Regions from separate parts of the Pseudoalteromonas sp. SW0106-04 genome, predicted to be linked through region 3. Evidence: predicted binding sites of a transcription regulator. Region 3 holds the regulator's gene; each other region holds the start of a gene.
The links. The regulator FliA, encoded in region 3, starts transcription of late flagellar genes. The targets are predictions, from matches to a motif close to CTAAAGNTNNNNNNNNNNNNGCCGATA.
Positions count from the first base shown of each region.

Region 1: W04_RS16115 (VC2046/SO_2500 family protein) is a predicted target of FliA. The motif match lies at 2,894-2,920, and genes of this name have one in related genera.
Region 2: pomA (flagellar motor protein PomA) is a predicted target of FliA. The motif match lies at 2,115-2,141, and genes of this name have one in related genera.

Region 1 is NZ_BCAI01000016.1:65,328-71,776, forward strand. Features, by position in the region: gene W04_RS16100 (NCS2 family permease) at 1-1,027, opposite strand, end outside; gene W04_RS16105 (SulA-like leucine-rich domain-containing protein) at 1,284-1,733, shown strand; gene W04_RS16110 (YchJ family metal-binding protein) at 1,859-2,227, shown strand; gene W04_RS16115 (VC2046/SO_2500 family protein) at 2,350-2,859, opposite strand; tRNA gene W04_RS16120 (tRNA-Tyr) at 2,972-3,056, shown strand; tRNA gene W04_RS16125 (tRNA-Tyr) at 3,081-3,165, shown strand; gene W04_RS16130 (M48 family metallopeptidase) at 3,171-3,848, opposite strand; gene W04_RS16135 (MHYT domain-containing protein) at 4,134-6,449, shown strand, end outside.
Region 2 is NZ_BCAI01000006.1:2,589-9,037, reverse strand. Features, by position in the region: gene dxs (1-deoxy-D-xylulose-5-phosphate synthase) at 1-767, opposite strand, end outside; gene ispA ((2E,6E)-farnesyl diphosphate synthase) at 836-1,723, opposite strand; gene W04_RS08435 (exodeoxyribonuclease VII small subunit) at 1,732-1,971, opposite strand; gene pomA (flagellar motor protein PomA) at 2,234-2,995, shown strand; gene W04_RS08425 (flagellar motor protein MotB) at 2,998-3,924, shown strand; gene W04_RS08420 (hypothetical protein) at 4,093-4,590, shown strand; gene W04_RS08415 (DNA topoisomerase III) at 4,643-6,449, shown strand, end outside.
Region 3 is NZ_BCAI01000011.1:56,855-63,303, forward strand. Features, by position in the region: gene flhA (flagellar biosynthesis protein FlhA) at 1-822, shown strand, start outside; gene flhF (flagellar biosynthesis protein FlhF) at 854-2,353, shown strand; gene W04_RS13115 (MinD/ParA family protein) at 2,346-3,206, shown strand; gene W04_RS13120 (RNA polymerase sigma factor FliA) at 3,222-3,944, shown strand; gene cheY (chemotaxis response regulator CheY) at 3,983-4,366, shown strand; gene W04_RS13130 (protein phosphatase CheZ) at 4,384-5,139, shown strand; gene W04_RS13135 (chemotaxis protein CheA) at 5,156-6,449, shown strand, end outside.

The DNA of each region.
Region 1 (6,449 bases), on a different contig from region 3:
AAGCTGGAACCATGGCTGCCAAAGGAGCAAAAAACATCATCAGTAGGAAGCAACAGCCCACCACCACAGTTGTTAAGCCTGTACGCCCACCCACTGACACACCGGATACCGACTCAATGTAGGAAGTGGTCGTAGAGGTGCCAAGCATGGAGCCAGCAATTGTCGCCGTACTATCGGCACTCAGTGCTCGACCCAAACGTGGCATACGCCCTTGCTCATCGGCCAATCCCGCTTTTTGCGTTACCGCCACTAAGGTGCCTGAGGTGTCGAACAAATCCACAAACAAGAATGCGAAAATGACACTGAGCATGGATAACTCTAACGCCGAGGCAAAATCTAATTGCATAAAGGTAGGAGCGATGGACGGTGGCGCTGAGATCACCCCTTGATATTCAACCAGCCCCAGGGATAACGCAATGCCTGTAACCAACATAATACTGATCAATACGCCGCTTTTGATATCACGATACAACAACGCCGCTATTACGAAAAAGCTCAGGATAGCGAGCAAAGGCCCACTGCTGGTAATATCACCCATCTGAACGAGCGTGGCTGGACTGGCAACAACAATACCCGCGTTTTTCAGTGCAATGAGCGCCAGAAAAGCGCCAATCCCCGTGGCAATAGCGCGCTTAAGTACCAGTGGAATGGCATTGATTATCCATTCTCTGACCTTAAATAGGCTCAACGCTAAAAAAATACACCCCGACATAAACACCGCCGCTAAAGCCGCCTGCCAGGTGTAACCCATACCTAATACTACGCCGTAGGTAAAAAATGCATTTAAGCCCATGCCTGGCGCTAATGCCAACGGATAATTCGCCCAAAAACCCATAATAAAGCAACCGATAGCAGCAGCAATACAGGTCGCTACAAATGCTGCCCCTTGGTCCATTCCCGCCTCTGCTAGCATTGCCGGGTTGACAAACACGATGTACACCATGGTGATAAAGGTCGTGAGTCCTGCGATAACCTCGCGCTTAACGGAGCTTCCATGCGATTTTATTTTGAACAGTCTTTCGAACATAGGAGTAAACAGTGATACGTAAAATAGAAGCGGCGGATACTAGCATAAATGCGGACAAATGACCGCATGTTTACGCAGCAATATTGGCACCGAAATACAGCTTTAGCTTCTTCGGTATCGCTAAGCGTTTAAAGCAACAAACAAGACGTTTAAAAAAGAAACAAAAAAACTTGCACTGAATAACTGTATAAACTACTGTATACATATACTGTATAAAACACTGTATATGGTTCACAAAATCCACAGCGAGGCAATTATGTTACATACAGCAAGTGTTCGTCATGTTAAAAGCTATCAGCAAGATAACCCTAATGTGATCAATATCGTAAAAACTGAGGATGAGATCTCTGCAACATTTGAGATGCTTAAAATCGTTCATCGCTACAATCAAAATAATGGCTGGACGCTATTAGTCGCCCCTGACAATGTGCCTAGCCGCCACCTATTGGACGCTTGCTCTATCGACACGAATAAATTGCTGGTAATTCGGGCTAAACATGTTGTTGATATGGAATACATGCTTAATTGTGCGCTGCAAAATGGCCGTTTTGCGGCGGTGATCACCTGGACGGATATTTTAAAACAGCAGCAACTCGAAGCCTTACAACTCAATACCCACCAAGCTAAAGCACAGCTTTACTGTTTCACTACCGAGCATAACGCCAGCGAACAAACAACTGTGCCCTCGCAGTTACAAGTCTGCTAATATAGTGGCGTGATTCCTTGTAGTTAGAAAATGCGATGTGCCATTGTGGATTGCCGCAGCCTTTTGCTGATTGCTGCGGCCGGTTTGTAAGTAGAGCTATTGATGCCCCCGACGCCCAGAGCCTGATGCGCTCTCGTTATAGTGCATTTTGTGAACAAGCTATTGATTACTTATGTTTTACCTGCTCAGAGAAAGCCCTAGAACAAAACCCCAGAGAGGAAGTGGCTGAATTTGCCCAAGCTGCGCGTTTTGTGCGCTTACAGATAATGGATTATGAGCCTGGCGATGCTTTGGCCTATGTTGAATTTAAGGCTTTTTACATCATTGCTGACACCCTTCACTGTATTCATGAACGTTCACAGTTCATTCAACGCCACCACCAGTGGAAATACGACAGCGGGCGGTTGTTTGAAGCCGCTGACGTAAAGCTTAAACGCAACGATCCCTGCCCATGCTTAAGTGGCAATAAATTCAAAAAATGCTGTATGTCTTGATGTGATGCCGCCGCCCAGTGGCAGCTTTAGGTATTCGCTTAATTAGTACAAGAACCCCTTGGCTCGCACCTGCTATTGCACCCTGCTCGCACCCACTATTACACCCTGATATGCGCAGGCCACTACGCGTGTGCTAAAGACGAGGACTTATTCATATCCACAAGTTGATCGTAAAAGGCTGCACTATCCATTTGCGGCTCGTTCAGTGGCTCATATTGGCGATGATGTTTTGCCTGTACGCTCGGATCGCAATTATCAATTATAGGTAGTGGAACATAGGTTTTGTCGTCTCGCACTGCCAAAGGCTCGGGGGTTAGACACTCTTTTAATCGCAGAGTTGTCATTGAGCTTTGCGCCAATAATGCCCTGTCATGCTGAGTTCTATCTATGTGGTAATCCGGTAATGCCGTTGGTTTTGCAGGCGCAGCGCCTAATTGCAATCGCAACTGCTGCTCATCCACTTGGTGAGATTCTAGTTCCGATTTGGGAAGGTGAAACTGGGCAAAATCGAGTGCATCTGCTGATAATGATGCTAACAGCCAAGCAAAGTCCCCACGACGGGCCTCATGGACACTGCGACATAATTGCGAGTCCATTTGTAGTTCGTTACGAATGATGGGCTTAACTTGCATAAACTTTATTCAACCTGAATTACTTCTAAGCAGTTATCGGCCTTTTTTCAGCTTTCTTTAGTTTTTTTCTTTACTTGGACACTGAGTTTGCTATTATCGCCGCCGTTGTTTAGGAGGGGTTCCCGAGCGGCCAAAGGGATCAGACTGTAAATCTGACGGCATTGCCTTCGCTGGTTCGAATCCAGCTCCCTCCACCACTTAACAACACACATCATTCTATCGGAGGGGTTCCCGAGCGGCCAAAGGGATCAGACTGTAAATCTGACGGCATTGCCTTCGCTGGTTCGAATCCAGCTCCCTCCACCACTTTCTTATCGTACAAAATCCAACAGATGTGCATTCTCTTTAAGCCATAATCGCGCTTGGTCAGTATGCTCGTAGTAGCCATTAACCAGTGCCCAAAATTGATGGCTGTGATCCATATGTACCCGGTGCGCCAGCTCGTGAACAATGACATAGTCAATAACCCAATGCGGAGCTCCTGCCAACAAGGTATTAAAACATAACTCACCGCGCGAATCGCAACTGCCCCAACGACGCTTGTACACTTTAACGCTAATGCCGTTAGCGGCGATATTCATCACCTTTTGCCACTGCATTATGCGGGCCGATAAGTGATCAGATAATTCATCGTGCATCAGTGCCAATAGCTGTTGATTAAAATAGCGCTGGCGATGCTTCACTCGCTTACTGATTACGATGTGTATCGTTTGGTTATCTGTCTGCTTAAGTGAACTCTCGCTTACCTCTATTGCACGTAATTGACCGAAAAGCATAATGCGACGATGTAGCCAAGGGTTATACCTAGCCGCTTCAATATCAGATTGCTTATGTAATTGTTTGTTTATCCACGCCTGTTTGCTCTCAACGAAGTCTGCAATGAAATCACGACATGCCCCATAAGGCGCTTTCACACTCACTTGTTGATTTTTGACCACCAAAGCGAGCGTTCGTCGACGGCTGTAGTGCACATCATATTGCCTACTCATATTAAACCTTTGTTGTAATTACTTGAACTAAAAGAGTTTGCCAAACATTGTGCTAACATTAAGTACATCCTTTGCAGCGCTACTAATATGATACCGTAATTACGCCCTTGGGTAAGCTTGCAGCGCACTCATAAATAAATAAACTCAGCCGTCGCTGCGCTGATAGAACAATCAGTGTTATTGTAAGATACAGGGGCTTTCACTTTAGTGCGCGACACGTGGTTTTTCAGTGTGCTAGGCTGTGATTGCTACTTGGCATCCGTTGTTGGAGTATCGAAGTACTTTATGCTTTCTCAATTTTTTATCACCGACCCTGCTCCCGAATTGCTGGTCAATGGCAGCTATGATTGGGCCTTAGTGTTACTTTCGGTCACTATTGCTATTTTTACATCTTTCTTTGCACTGCAATTAAGGGAGTTTGCTCAACAACAACGCCACTCCCCATTTTATCGCATGGCACTGCCTGCAAGTGCCGCCGCTTTTGCCGCTGGCGTGTGGAGCATGCACTTTATCGGGATGCTGGCATTTAGCCTATGCGTCAGCGTCGACTATGATTTCACAGTGACGGTGGTGTCATTCATCCCTGTCTTTTTAGCCACCGCCTTAGGGTTCCATTTACTCAGTACCAACAATCTATCTCGAGCCAAGCTTGCGCTCAGTGCCCTGCTGTTGGGCGCTGGCATAGGGATTATGCATTACACGGGGATGGCCGCCATGCGCCTAGGGCCGATGCTAGGCTATGACCCACTTTGGTTTGTTGTCTCTGTATTAGTGGCGGTTATTCTCGCATGGCTCGGCCTAGCCGCTCATTTATATTTACAACCCACAGGACGCAGCACTCTAGGGCAAACCGGTTATCGTATTCTCAGCGCCATTGTTATGGGCTGCGCAGTCTCTGGCATGCATTATACCGGGATGCAAGCGGCACGATTTGTGGCCCAATCCCCAGTGTACAGTCAGCTCACCGATAATAGCCATGTAACCGATCTCGCTCTGAGTATTGCTATTGTAAGCCTCTTGCTCAGCGGTCTCATTACTTTATTGCACAGTGTGATGCGCTATCGCTTGGCCCTTCAGCAACAACTTATCACTCAATCACGCCTTGAAGCGGTCCTCAATACCGCCGTCGATGGCATTATTACCATTAGTGCGAAAGGCCAAGTCCTGAGCTTCAACGCCGGAGCTGAACGTATACTCGGGTATCATCGCGATGAAGTGATTGGCGAAAACGTAAAAATGCTGATGCCACAAGAGATCGCCAATCAACACGATAATTACTTAAGTGCCTACCAAAGTACCGGCATTAAAAACATTATTGGTTCTGGACGTGAGGTCAACGCCGAACATAAAAATGGCGCGCTGATCCCCATTCGTCTGGGGGTTGGTGAAGTCGCTATTCCCGGACAAAAGCGCATGTTTGTAGGTTTTATTACTGACTTGAGCGCACAAAAGGCGATGCAAAATCAGCTTGCCCAACAAGAGCGTCATTATCGCACTTTGTTAACTAATATGCCCGGCGTGGCTTTTCGCTGCCGTTTAGATAAGCATTGGAGCATGCTCTACATTAGCCCCATCGTAAAACAATTAACCGGCTATGATGACCAGCAGTTTATCGACGGCAGTGTTAACTTTGACATGCTTATCTCTGCGCAGCATAGCGACTATGTGCGCGAGCAAATATACAGCGCACTTGCACAAGGAAAAAAACACTATTCTTTTGAATACCAAATACAGTGTCGCGATGGCAGCCGTAAATGGGTGATTGATAAGGGAACATTTGAGCATACCGAAGGAGAAGAGCTTTTCATTGCAGGCGTATTGGTCGATATCAGTGAGCGCCAACAAATGGAGCAAGAGCTTGTAAAAGCGAAAGAGAAAGCCGAAGCTGCGGCGGAGACAAAGCAAGCCTTTTTAGCCAATATGAGTCATGAAATACGCACGCCCATGAACTCCATCATTGGCTTCTCTGAAGTGCTGCTAGATAGCCCATTGAATAAACAGCAGCGTCAGCAACTCACCAACGTATTGCAATCTGCACGCTCTTTATTGCATTTACTCAATGATATTTTAGACTCGGCCAAGCTTGAGCAAGGTAAAGTGAGTATTGAGTCAGTGCCCTTTAACTTGCTGGCTCTCGTCGACTCTGTGGTCTCCAGCTTTTATCACAGTGCTGAACATAAGCAGCTCTCGGTTGCCCTGAATATGGATAGTAATCTCGGTGAGCACTATCGCGGCGATCCGCAGCGCTTACGTCAAGTATTAGTCAACTTAATCGGTAACGCAGTAAAATTTACCGAGCAAGGCAGTGTCACCATCAATGTTCGCGGCGATAATCAAGGTGTCTATTTTGAGGTGGTTGATACTGGCATTGGTATCGCCCCCGAGCGGGTGAGTGCTATTTTCAATCCTTTCGAGCAAGCAGACGACAGTACCACGCGGCGTTTTGGCGGCACCGGTCTAGGCACTACCATTAGCCGCCAGCTCGTACAACTTATGGGCGGGGATATAGGCGTCACCAGCACCTTGGGCCAAGGCAGTACATTTTACTTTACCCTGCCCCTAAAACAGGTAGCGGGCGAGCACGTCAATGAGCAGAGCTCA
Region 2 (6,449 bases), on a different contig from region 3:
CCATCGATTGGGCCGATATAATTAAAGCCAAGCTCTTCGAAGAAGGTGCCCGGTATAACCATGCCTTTAAGGTGCTCTTCCATACGGCTAGCCAGTTCTTTCACTGGCGGTAACCCTGATAAGAGCTTTTTGCTGCCCTCACGAATATTGGCGTAAAAGCTACCGGAGAGAATACGCGCAAAATGATTATTTAACGCGCCGACATTTTCTGAAATAGACATCTCGTTGTCATTTAAAATGACTAACATGTCGGAATTAATATCGCCAGCGTGGTTCATCGCCTCAAAGGCCATGCCCGCAGTGATAGCACCATCGCCGATGACGGCAACGGTTTTACGGCCTTGGCCTTCTTTTTGCGCAGCAATAGCCATACCTAGTGCGGCGGAGATGGAGGTACTCGAATGACCGACACTAAAGGTGTCGTACTCACTCTCTCCGCGATAAGGGAACGGATGTAATCCATCTTTTTGGCGAATAGTGTGCATTTGCTCACGGCGGCCGGTGATCAGTTTGTGCGGATAGGCTTGGTGGCCTACATCCCAAATCAGGCGATCAAACGGGGTGTTATACACATAGTGCAGCGCAACAGTCAGTTCAACCGTGCCGAGCCCGGAGGCAAAGTGACCGCTACTTTGCGATACGGAGTTTAGTAAGTAGTCCCGCAGTTCGTGGCTAAACGCGCCTAACCGTTCTTGCGGTAGCTCGCGAAGTTGTTCAGGCTTGCTGACCTGTTGTAATAAGGGATACTTGCTACTATCCAAATTCATGCGTCGTTTTATCCTTTACTGCGATGGCTGAAGTATATCAAACCAGCCCTTCGCATCAGTAGTCATTTTTAATGATCTCTAGCGATGATATAGCCCGCGAGTTGCTCGAGAACACGGGTGTCATATGGGAGCGGGCACACCGCATCAATAGCTTGTTGATACAAATGCTGCATCTTATCTTTGGCACCATCAAGGCCCATAAGCGCAGGATAAGTAGATTTATTTGCAGCCACATCAGAGCCTTGCGGCTTTCCTAGCGTGGCGGTATCTCCTTCAACATCCAAAATATCATCTTGCACTTGAAAAGCCAGGCCGATGGCACGGCCGTAATCGTCTAATGCAGCACGTGTGCTGTTTTCTACGTTCGGGGAGCACAAATAGCCCAGCTCAATGGCGCAGCTTAGCAATGCCCCGGTTTTTAGACGATGAATATGCTCAAGTTCATTTAAGGAAATCGCTTTATCGGTGGCCGCGATATCTAGCGCTTGGCCGCCTACCATACCCAACAGCCCTGAAGCTTGGCTTAAACTTCGTATCAGTGCTAACTGTTGGTTAGCGCCGATATCAAAGTCAGTGCTACTGAGCAGCTCAAAGGCAATGGTTTGCAAGGTGTCGCCAGCTAAAATAGCGTGGGCCTCGTCAAATGCGATATGGCAGGTGGGTCGACCGCGCCGTAATTCATCATCGTCCATGGCCGGTAAATCATCATGCACCAGAGAGTAACTATGAATACACTCAATGGCTGCAGCGGCTTTGTGAAGATCGTCTTGATGTGCTGCAAGCATATTACCTACAGCATAGACTAAAAATGGTCGCAAGCGCTTGCCACCATTTTCAATACAGTACTGCGTTGCCGCCAATAATTGAGGCTGTGTTTGTTGCTGTGTTTGAAAATAACGCTGTAGGGTGTGTAGCACATCCTGTTGTGCCTGTGCTAAGGCATGTTTTAAATTCACAGGGGCGACTACTCTTGATCATCCATTGGGGTGAGCTCAGCGTTTAGGTCGTTGCTCATTAACATGCTTACTCTCTGCTGGGCGTTATCAAGCTTTTGAGCCGATGCATTTGCCAGACCAATACCGCGTTCGAATTGCTTTAAAGATTGCTCTAAAGACAATTCTCCTTGCTCCATATCAGTTACAATTTGCCCTAATTCATTAATGGCTTCTTCAAAGCTTAGGTTTTCTGGTTTTTTTTGGGCCATGGCCTTGTCACTCACTACACCTAATAAGAGCGCCAATTTTAGGGGGAATCGTGGACTAGGTCAAAGATGGATGCGATTTTCACGGCAAAGCTGTGTAGGCATGCTAGTTTTAATATTGTCGCTTCGCGATTTTAAAAAAATGATTCAAGTAATTCAGCAAGTTGCCGATATCTCAAGAGTAATTATAATAACGTCTGATATTCCCTGGCCATATATAGGGCTTTAGTGGGAAGGCGCTGAATAGAAAGTGGGTGGAGGACATGTGGATTTAGCAACCATAATAGGTATTCTCGGCGCGATTGGTTTCGTTGTCATGTCTATGGTGCTTGGTGGTGATGTGGGCATGTTCTATAACACTCCCTCGGTGCTAATTGTATTTGGTGGTTCTCTTTTTATCGTGCTTGCTAACTACACCATGGGGCAATTTTTCACCATAGGGAAAGTAGCCGGCAAGGCCTTCATGTTTAAGATTGAATCACCTGATGAGCTTATTGAGAAGGCTGTAGAGCTGGCAGACTCTGCTCGTAAAGGGGGCTTTTTAGCGCTAGAAGAGGCAGAGATTAAAAACAAGTTTATGCGCAAAGGCATTGATATGTTGGTTGATGGCCATGACGCCGATGTAGTTCGTGCTACTTTGCAAAAAGATATTTTGTTAACCACCGCTCGCCATGAGCAAGGCGCTGGCCTATTTAAGGCCTTGGGTGATATAGCCCCGGCAATGGGTATGATCGGGACCTTGATCGGGTTGGTGGCGATGCTCTCTAACATGGATGACCCTAAAGCGATTGGCCCCGCGATGGCGGTGGCGCTACTAACCACATTGTACGGTGCGTTTCTCGCCAATGTGATAGCTATTCCTATCCAATCCAAGTTAGAACTACGCAAAGACGAAGAAGAGCTCAATCAACGGCTGATCTTAGACGCTATCTTAGGTATTCAAGACGGACAAAACCCCAAAGTTATCGAAGGCATTCTGAAAAATTATCTGGCAGAGTCCAAGCGCCAAGTTGATACCGAGGAGTAAGTATGTCGGATGAAAAACCCTGCAAATGCCCCCCTCCCGGATTACCGGCTTGGATGGGCACGTTCGCAGACTTGATGTCGCTACTGATGTGTTTCTTCGTATTGCTATTGGCGTTCTCCGAGATGGATGTGCTCAAGTTTAAGCAAATTGCTGGTTCCATGAAGTTTGCTTTTGGTGTGCAAAATAAACTGGAAGTAAAAGATATACCTAAAGGAACCAGTGTCATTGCCATGGAATTTAAACCGGGGCGCCCAGACCCCACGCCCATCGAAACAATTCAACAGCAGACTGTTGAAATGACACAGCAAATGCTGGAGTTCCAAGCTGGGGAAGAAGACTCCGCAGGCGGTCGTAAAGAGCAGCGTGGGGATCAACGCGGCGGGGAGTCTGCCAGTACCGCCGATGAGCAGTCGCAACAGCAAGCCATCGCCGCAGCAGACCAAGAGCGCACTAATGAGTTGGTGAAGAAAATTGCACAACAGCTAGAACAGCAAATTATTGACGGCGCCATAGAACTGGAATCTCTAGGGCAGCAAATAATTATTCGCATCCGTGAAAACGGCTCTTTTCCCTCCGGCAGTGCTTTCTTACAGCCAAAATTTAAGCCTATTATTCAAGATATTGCTGAATTACTAAAAGATGTACCCGGAGAAATCACTGTCTCGGGGCACACCGATGACTTCCAAGTCTCTAATGAGCTCTATACCAACAACTGGGACCTGAGCGCGATGCGCGCAGTCGCGGTTGCCAGTGAAATGCAAAAGGTTGATGACTTTGATAAAAGTAGAATGGTCGTGGTGGGGCGCGCAGATACACGGCCATTAGTGCCCAATGAAACTGATGAAGATCGTAAGCGTAATCGCCGCGTCGAGATTTCAATCATGCAGGGTAAAGCCAAAGAATCTGACCCCATTGAAGTTGTGCAGTAACTATTGGCTTTGTGCCAAAAATACGGTAATTTAGCAACTGAATTAAAGCTGAATAGACAGGGAACGAATATGTTACATCTTTATAAATTCAATGATATGCCAGGCAATGGCAATGGCGATGACGACAAGACCGAGAAGCTCCAACAGATCAAGAAATAGGAAAAAATTTTGCCTTCTTGGTTGGGAGAGTTTTTAATTTTAATGAACAATGGTTCGGCAGCTTTTTTGGTGCCAGCCATTGTGTTTTTTTGGCTTAGTAAAGAAGGTAAGGCTCTACGGTTCGCGTTATTAACAGCAGGCTTTTTCCTTTTCGGCACTCTTATCCACGACATGCTGCTCGACCATGATACCGATAAAGTTTGGCGTTATGTCGTATGGGCAAGCAACGATATTATTTGGATGGCAATAATTGCTTATTGGGGCATTCGTGGCAAAGTGCACATGTGGCAAAGTATTGCTGGCCAGCTTATTGTTGTGGCCGCGCCTTTTTTACAGCTTTGGCGTGTCGCCGATCGCCATTTATGGGATTTAACATTTAATAGCGCATACCTTTACAAAACCCTATTACCGATCATAAACAGCGCTACTTTAATACTGTGCTATTTACCGATACTGTTTTGGTTGCAGGCAAGAAGAAACAAAACCGCTGCGCGCACTCTTTCCTAGCTCGTAATTATACTCTACACTGTAATAACTGTATAAATAGCCAGTTGTTGTCATGAAGCTTTATATTGCCGAAAAACCCTCTCTGGGCCGTGCCATAGCCGCAGCCTTGCCCAAACCTCAGCAAAAAAAAGAAGGCTATATAGAGGTTGGCAATGGCGATTGTGTCACCTGGTGTATCGGTCACTTGCTTGAGCAAGCTGAGCCTGATGACTACGACCCCGCTTTTAAAAAGTGGCAATTAGCACACTTGCCTATTATTCCGAAGCAGTGGCAGCTAAAAGCGAAAAGCAAAACTCGTAAACAACTCACTTTAGTTAAGAAGCTGATAAAGCAAGCTCACACCTTAGTGCATGCCGGCGACCCCGATAGAGAAGGGCAGTTGCTGGTTGATGAAGTGATTAATCAAGTGCCTTTGCCGCAACATAAAAAGCAAGCGGTTGAGCGGTTACTGATCAGTGATTTGAACTTGCCTGCAGTGAAAAAAGCCCTGAACCAGCTGCAGCCCAATACCCGGTTTGTGCCTTTGAGTGTTTCAGCACTCGCCCGCTCGCGCGCCGACTGGTTGTTTGGCATGAACCTAACACGAGCTTATACCTTGGCGGGACAAAAAAGCGGTTATCGAGGGGTACTCTCAGTGGGAAGGGTACAAACCCCGGTGCTGGGTCTGGTGGTCGCCAGAGATAAAGAAATAGCCGAGTTCGTTAGTAAGCCGTTTTATGAGGTGCACGCGCAAGTGACTACAGTACAAGGCGAGTCATTTTGGCTGAAGTGGCAACCAAGCGAAGCGTGTCGGGCCTATCAAGATGAACAGGGCCGAGTATTGCTGCGTAAGCTTGCAGAAAATGTAGTCGGCCGGATTGTCGGCCAACCGGCAAGTGTGACCGACTTAAGCAAAGAGCAAAAGCAAGAACAAGCTCCTCTGCCTTATAACCTATCGGCACTGCAAATAGATGCAGCGAAGCGCTTTTCTCTCTCCGCGAAGGCGGTATTAGATTGTTGTCAAAGCTTATATGAGAAGCATAAATTAATTACTTACCCGCGCTCAGATAACCGCTATTTGCCTAAGGAGCATTTTGCTGACGCCAGCAATATTATTAATACAGTGCTTAATAATGGCGTTTTCACCGCACAGCAGCTCGCAGCTGTAGATAGCAATAAAAAGAGCCGTTGCTTTAACGATAGCAAAGTGGCAGCGCACCATGCCATCGTACCTACAGCCAAGCACACCGCAGCGCAGTTGAATGATAACGAGCGCAAAGTGTATGAACTGATCTGTCGCCAATACCTCATTCAATTTATGCCTGCATATCGCTATTACCAAAGTGATGTCGAGGTGACCATAGCCGGAGGCAAGTTTACAACAAAAGCCCGAGAAGACATTGAGCTGGGTTTTAAAGAGCTCATGGGCAAAAAGGCGAAGCAAGATGAGCAATGTTTACCACCATTGACCTTAGGGCAATTGCTACAGTGTGATGATGCACGTATTGACGATAAGCAGACCACACCCCCGGCACACTTTAGTGATGCCACTCTATTAAGCGCAATGACATCCATTGGCCGTTACGTCAAGGACACACAATTACGTAAAGTGCTGCGCGATACCGATGGCTTAGGCACTGAGGCAACCAGAGCAAGCATCATCGAATTGCTTTTCTCACGTGGTTTTCTTACTCGTAAAGGAAAATCCATTTGTGCTAGCGAAGCGGGAAACGCTCTGATCAGTGCGTTGCCCGAGCAATTAGCAACGCCGGATATGACGGCGCACTGGGAAATGGCATTAGCAAAAATTGCCGAGCAAGAGCTCAAATATCAAGACTTCATGCAGCCATTAACCACACAGTTGAGCGACTTGGTCAATC
Region 3 (6,449 bases):
GGCGTGTCCAGTGGTGATGGTGAACTCAGTCATGGTGATGAACTGGCCATCAACCCGGGTCAAGTCTTTGGCCCAATCAATGGTGTGGCGACCAAAGATCCGGCTTTTGGTCTGGATGCGGTGTGGATCAAGCCAGAGCAAAAAGATGAAGCACAGTCTTTAGGTTACACCGTCGTTGATGCTGCTACGGTAGTAGCGACCCACATTAGCCAGTTACTCACTAATAACGCCTCACTGCTATTGGGTCACGAAGAAGTTCAGAGTCTGCTTGATATGCTAGCGAAAAGCCATCCGCGTCTAGTAGAAGGTCTAGTACCAGATGTGTTACCGCTGACGACCATAGTGAAAGTGCTACAAAATCTCCTCAATGAAGGCGTTGCTATTCGCGATATGCGCAGCATAGTACAAACACTCGTAGAGTATGGTCCGCGCAGCCAAGACCCTGATGTATTAACCGCAGCGGTACGTATTTCATTGCGTCGTTTGATTGTGCAAGATGCGGTTGGCGCTACGCCAGAAATTCCTGTCATAACATTGGCGCCTGAGTTGGAACAGATGTTGCATCAGTCGCTTCAGAACGCAGGAGATGAGGGTGCTGGCATTGAGCCAGGCTTGGCAGAGCGGCTACAGGCCTCTTTAAGCGAAGCCCACCAGAACCAAGAAATGTCGGGTGAACCTTCCATCTTATTGACCTCCGGGATGCTTCGTACAGTGTTATCACGTTTTGTGAAGCACACCATCCCAGGGCTTAAGGTGATGTCTTACCAAGAAGTGCCCGATGAGCGTCAAATTAAGATTGTTAGCTCCGTTGGACAGCAATAGATCGGAAAGCCGGTTGTGAGAGGGTAATATTATGAAAATCAAACGCTTTTTTGCTAAAGATATGCGTACAGCACTGAAAGAAGTAAAAGATGAGCTGGGTGTTGACGCGGTGATCATGTCGAACAAAAAGCTTGCAGATGGCGTTGAAATCGTTGCTGCTATTGACCATGAACGCCCAGCAGCCGCACCGAAAAGCGCTCCCCAGCAGCAAATGCAGCCGCGCGCCACTGAGCAGCGTATGGTACGCCCACAAACACGTACGCAACGTCCCGAGCCGCAAAGTCACAATGGTGTGGCTGATTCATTACAGGCGTTGTTAGAGCGTCAGAGCCCGAAACCAAAGAATGCTGCTCTCGCCGACATGTTTTCGCAATCAGGTATTGATATGAGCGCGCCTGAAGAGCCCGTTGAACAGCCTCGCCATCGCGCCGCGCCGGCCAATCACTATGCTCCGCAGCCAACGCTAGCAGAGCCAACTCAAGCCCGCGCTGCAGCGCAGTCCATGGGTGATGATTTAGACGGTGACGGTTTTGACGAGCTACATCGCCAGCCCAATGATTCTGTACAGCAAGAGGCCATGGACAGCGAAGAGATCAGTGCCATGCGCGATGAGATGAATGCCATTCGTCAGCTTCTTGAACATCAAGTATCCGGCTTATTACATCAGGACCGAGCGCGCCGCGATCCAACTCGTGCCTGCTTTATCGAGCGCTTGCAGGGCATGGGCATCGACACTGAAGTGGCTGAGCAGTTGGTGCGTTATGTACCAGACGATGTATCGCGCAAGCAGGCATGGAGTGCAGCCCTGGATATGGTGCAAAAGCAGCTACACACCACCAATAATGAGATTTTACGTCATGGCGGCGTCTATGCGTTAGTCGGCCCTACGGGCGTAGGCAAAACCACGACGGTTGCAAAACTGGCCGCATTAGGGGCGCAAAAATACGGCGCTGACAAGGTTGCGCTGATCACCACGGATACATACCGTATCGGTGCTTACGAGCAGCTAGCAACTTATGGACGCATCATTGGTTGCCCTGTGAAGCAAGTAAAAGATGCCAATGAATTGGCCGATGTGCTTTATCAATTACGCAATAAACGTCTAGTATTAATTGACACAGCGGGAATGAGCCAGCGCGATTTACGTTTAAGTGAGCAATTAAACACGCTCATGCGCAGTACGCGAGTCGATATTCGTAGTTATTTAGTGCTCAGTGCCACAGCACAACATGAAGTGCTTCAAGAGACCGTAAGGCACTTCCAAAAAGTTGACTTAAGTGGTTGTATTTTCACCAAACTTGATGAAAGTCTAAGTTTAGGCGAGATTATTAGTGTAGCGATTCAAAATCGCTTACCAATAGGGTATCTTACTAACGGTCAACGCGTTCCAGAAGATATTCGCGTTGCTAACTCAGAAAAAATGGTTAGAAAAGCTGAACAATTGTTTATCAAACGCCAAAAAACACAAAAATCAGCGGCACCAGCAGGGCGCCAAACAGTGGCGTCTCAGGCAGTAGGAATGTATGATTAACACAGTGCACGATCAAGCAAGTGGCCTTCGAAAAATGAATCAAAACAATAGCCAAGGCGTAAAAGTAATCGCCGTGACCGGTGGCAAAGGGGGCGTCGGTAAAACCAATGTCTCTTTGAATTTAGCTATTGCCATGGGTCAGCAAGGCAAACGTGTCTTAGTGTTAGATGCTGACCTAGGACTGGCAAACTGTGACGTTATGCTTGGTCTGCGTGTTGAAAAAAACCTTTCTCATGTTCTAAGTGGTGAGTGCGAACTGCGTGATATACTGGTAACTGGGCCTGCAGGCATTCGTATTGCTCCGGCAACATCGGGGTCACAGAGCATGGTTGAACTGAGTGCTGCAGAGCATGCAGGTTTAATCCGTGCGTTTAGCGAGCTCGATAACGACTTTGATGTCCTCATTGTCGACACCGCCGCCGGTATCTCCGATATGGTACTGAGCTTCTCGCGTGCTGCGCAAGATGTTGTGGTGGTGGTCTGTGATGAGCCAACCTCAATTACCGATGCCTATGCGTTGATCAAGGTGCTTAGTCGTGAACATGGCGTATACAAATTCAAAGTCGTTGCCAATATGGTACGCAGCCAGCGTGAAGGGCAAGACTTATTTGCCAAACTCTCCAAAGTAACCGACCGATTTTTAGATGTGGCGCTCGAATTAGTGGCCACCGTGCCCTATGATGAAAACATGCGAAAATCAACGCGTCGCCAGAAAGCCGTTGTGGAGTTATTCCCTAACTCACCCGCTTCGGTATCGTTGAAAAGTCTCGCTGGCAAGGCATTAAAGTGGCCAACCCCGAATCAACCATCGGGGCATTTGGAGTTCTTCATTGAAAAGCTGGTCAATAATTAACTGTTGTTCGGATTTATGAATAAAGTGGCTGGATATCAAGATCAATTACAATTAAACACTCTGGTCGAGCGCCATGCCGCGCTGGTCAAGCGTGTTGCATGTCATTTGCTGGCTCGACTGCCGGCGAGTGTGCAGCTCGATGATCTCATTCAGTCCGGCATGATTGGCCTCATTGAGGCATCAAAAACCTTTGACGCCAGTAAAGGCGCCAGTTTCGAGACGTTTGCTGGTATTCGTATTCGTGGTGCGATGCTTGATGAAGTACGACGAGGAGATTGGGCTCCACGATCGGTACATCGCAATAGCCGCGCTGTAGCTACCGCTGTACATGAATTAGAAACCTCCCTAGGTCGGGAACCAAAGGATGTTGAAGTAGCTGAAAAACTTGATATTTCGCTCGATGAATACCATCATATTTTAAACGATGTTAATTGCTCTAAAGTGCTCGGTATCGAAGACTTAGGTGTCGATGAAGATGTACTCACCCCGAGCTGTGAACAATCTCAAACGGGGCGGCCCTACATCAGCGTTCACAATGAACGCTTTAACCAAGCATTAGTAGCGGCAATTAATTCTCTCCCCGAGCGTGATGCATTGGTATTATCGTTGTATTATAACGATGAAATGAATTTAAAAGAAATTGGGCAAATACTGGACGTAAGTGAGTCCCGTGTGAGTCAGATACATGGTCAGGCAATGATTAAGCTCAAAGCGAAAGTCAATGACTGGGTCAATTAGTAGTAAGAATAAAGGTTCATACCTCACTGGAGGATACTTTGGATAAAAACATGAAAATTCTCGTGGTCGATGACTTTTCCACTATGAGAAGAATCATTAAAAACCTATTGCGTGATTTAGGCTTTACCAACGTGCAAGAAGCGGACGATGGTAGTACCGCGCTGCCCATGTTGCAAAACCAAGAGTTTGACTTTGTGGTTACCGATTGGAACATGCCAGGTATGCAGGGTATCGATTTGCTCCGTGCAATTCGCGCCGACGACAGCTTAAAGCACATTCCAGTACTGATGGTAACTGCAGAGGCGAAGAAAGAACAAATCATTGCCGCTGCCCAAGCTGGCGTGAACGGTTACATTGTTAAGCCCTTTACCGCAGCTACATTAAAAACCAAGCTGGATAAAGTATTTGAGCGCTTAGGTTAACCGAGAAGGAGAGGTTTATGTCAGCTCCCGCTGCACCTCACATTACCCTAGAGCAAGCCAAACAGCTTGTATCGTTTCTTGAGCAAGGTGAGCAGGAGAAAGCCGATCAGCTGATCCTCGATGCTGCTTCCAAGGAACAGTCCGAACTGTTTGCTGAGGTTGGCAAGTTGACGCGGCAGCTTCACGAGTCGTTGAAGAATTTCCAACTCGATACGCGCTTGAACGACCTCACGCAAGAAGCCATTCCCGATGCTAAGCAGCGTCTTAATTATGTGATGGAAATGACCGAGCAGGCGGCAAACAAAACCATGGATGCCGTGGAAGCCAGTTTGCCCATCGCTGAGCAGCTATCCACTGAACTACATCAAATTAAACCCATTTGGGATAAATTGATGCGTCGTGATCTCGAATTAGGTGAGTTCAAGCAGTTGTGTCATCAGCTCGATAGCTTTATGAACCGCTCTCAAGGCAGCACAGTGGAGCTGCACGATCTACTTAACAATGTGCTGATGGCGCAAGATTACCAAGATTTAACAGGGCAAGTAATTCGCCGCGTAATCGAGCTGGTGCGCGAGGTAGAAGACAGCCTTATTAATTTATTAACTGTGTTTGCGGGCAACGAAGGTGAAGAACCGGTGGTTGAACAACAAAAAGCAAAACCAGCTGTGAACGCAGAAGGTCCAGAAGGGCCAATTATAGACACAGAATCACGTGATGACGTGGTCTCAGGCCAAGATGAAGTAGACGACTTGTTGTCTAGTTTAGGCTTCTAAAGAGGAGAGCGGCTGCATGAGCTTTGAAGTAGATGAAGATATTTTACAGGACTTTTTAGTCGAAGCAGGTGAGATATTGGAGCAGCTCTCTGAGCAGTTAGTAGAGCTTGAAAATAACCCTGATGATAAAGACTTGCTCAACGCTATCTTCCGGGGCTTCCACACTGTTAAAGGGGGAGCTGGGTTTCTCGGCATGAATGAGTTGGTGGATGCCTGCCATGGTGCTGAGAATGTGTTTGATATTCTGCGCCAAGGTAAGCGCCAGGTTACTTCTGAACTGATGGACGTGATCCTGCAAGCGCTCGATACAATTAACGACATGTTTGCGCTTATTCAAGCACGAGAGCAGCCGCAACCTGCAGACCCTGAGTTACTTGCTGTATTGCATAAACTGAGCGAACCTGAATCCGAAGATGAGGCACCTATTGCAGTGCCTGAACCTGCCGCAACTCCCAGTGAACCTGTTGTTGAACCCGAACCCGTGCCTGAAAATGACGCATCAGGGGCCGATGATTTTGGCGATGATATTTTGTTCGATGCGCCAAGTGCTGGCAGTGACGAAGGCGAAGCGATTGATGAAATCACCGAAGATGAATTCGAAAGCTTGCTTGATGAATTGCACGGCCAAGGCAAAGGCCCGTCTGTGGGTGAAGGGTCAGCGGATGCTGGAGCATCCGGTAATGATGAAGATATTACCGATGATGAGTTTGACTCGCTACTAGACGAATTACATGGCGCAGGCAGCTTTGGTGCCATTAGCGATAATGGTTCCGCGCCGAGCGCCGACGAGCAGGGAGCTGCGCAGCAGAGTGCACCGACCGCTTCGGGCGAATCAGAGTCGGCCAGTGGTGATGATGAAGACATTACCGAAGATGAATTTGATGCGCTACTTGATGAGCTGCATGGTAAAGGCAATGCGCCTAAAGCAAGCTCGGCAGACGCTTCGCCAGCGCCCGTTGAAAAGCCTGCGGCGCCAGTAAGCCAAAGTAAAGCTAAAGATACACCGCCGGCAACGCCAGCGCCTAGTCAAGCACCGGCGGCCGCAAAACCAGCGCCAAGCACGGCTAAGGGGAGCACCCCGCCTAGCAGTGGGGATGCCAAAAAACCGGCACCTAAAGCCGCACCACCGCCACAAGCAGAAACGACAGTGCGTGTCGATACCAAACGACTAGATCAGATCATGAATATGGTGGGTGAGCTGGTATTGGTGCGTAATCGTCTTATTACCTTAGCGAATAATAACAACAGTGAAGCTATGGGTAAGGCTATCTCTAATCTTGACGTGGTCACCGCCGACTTACAAGGTGCGG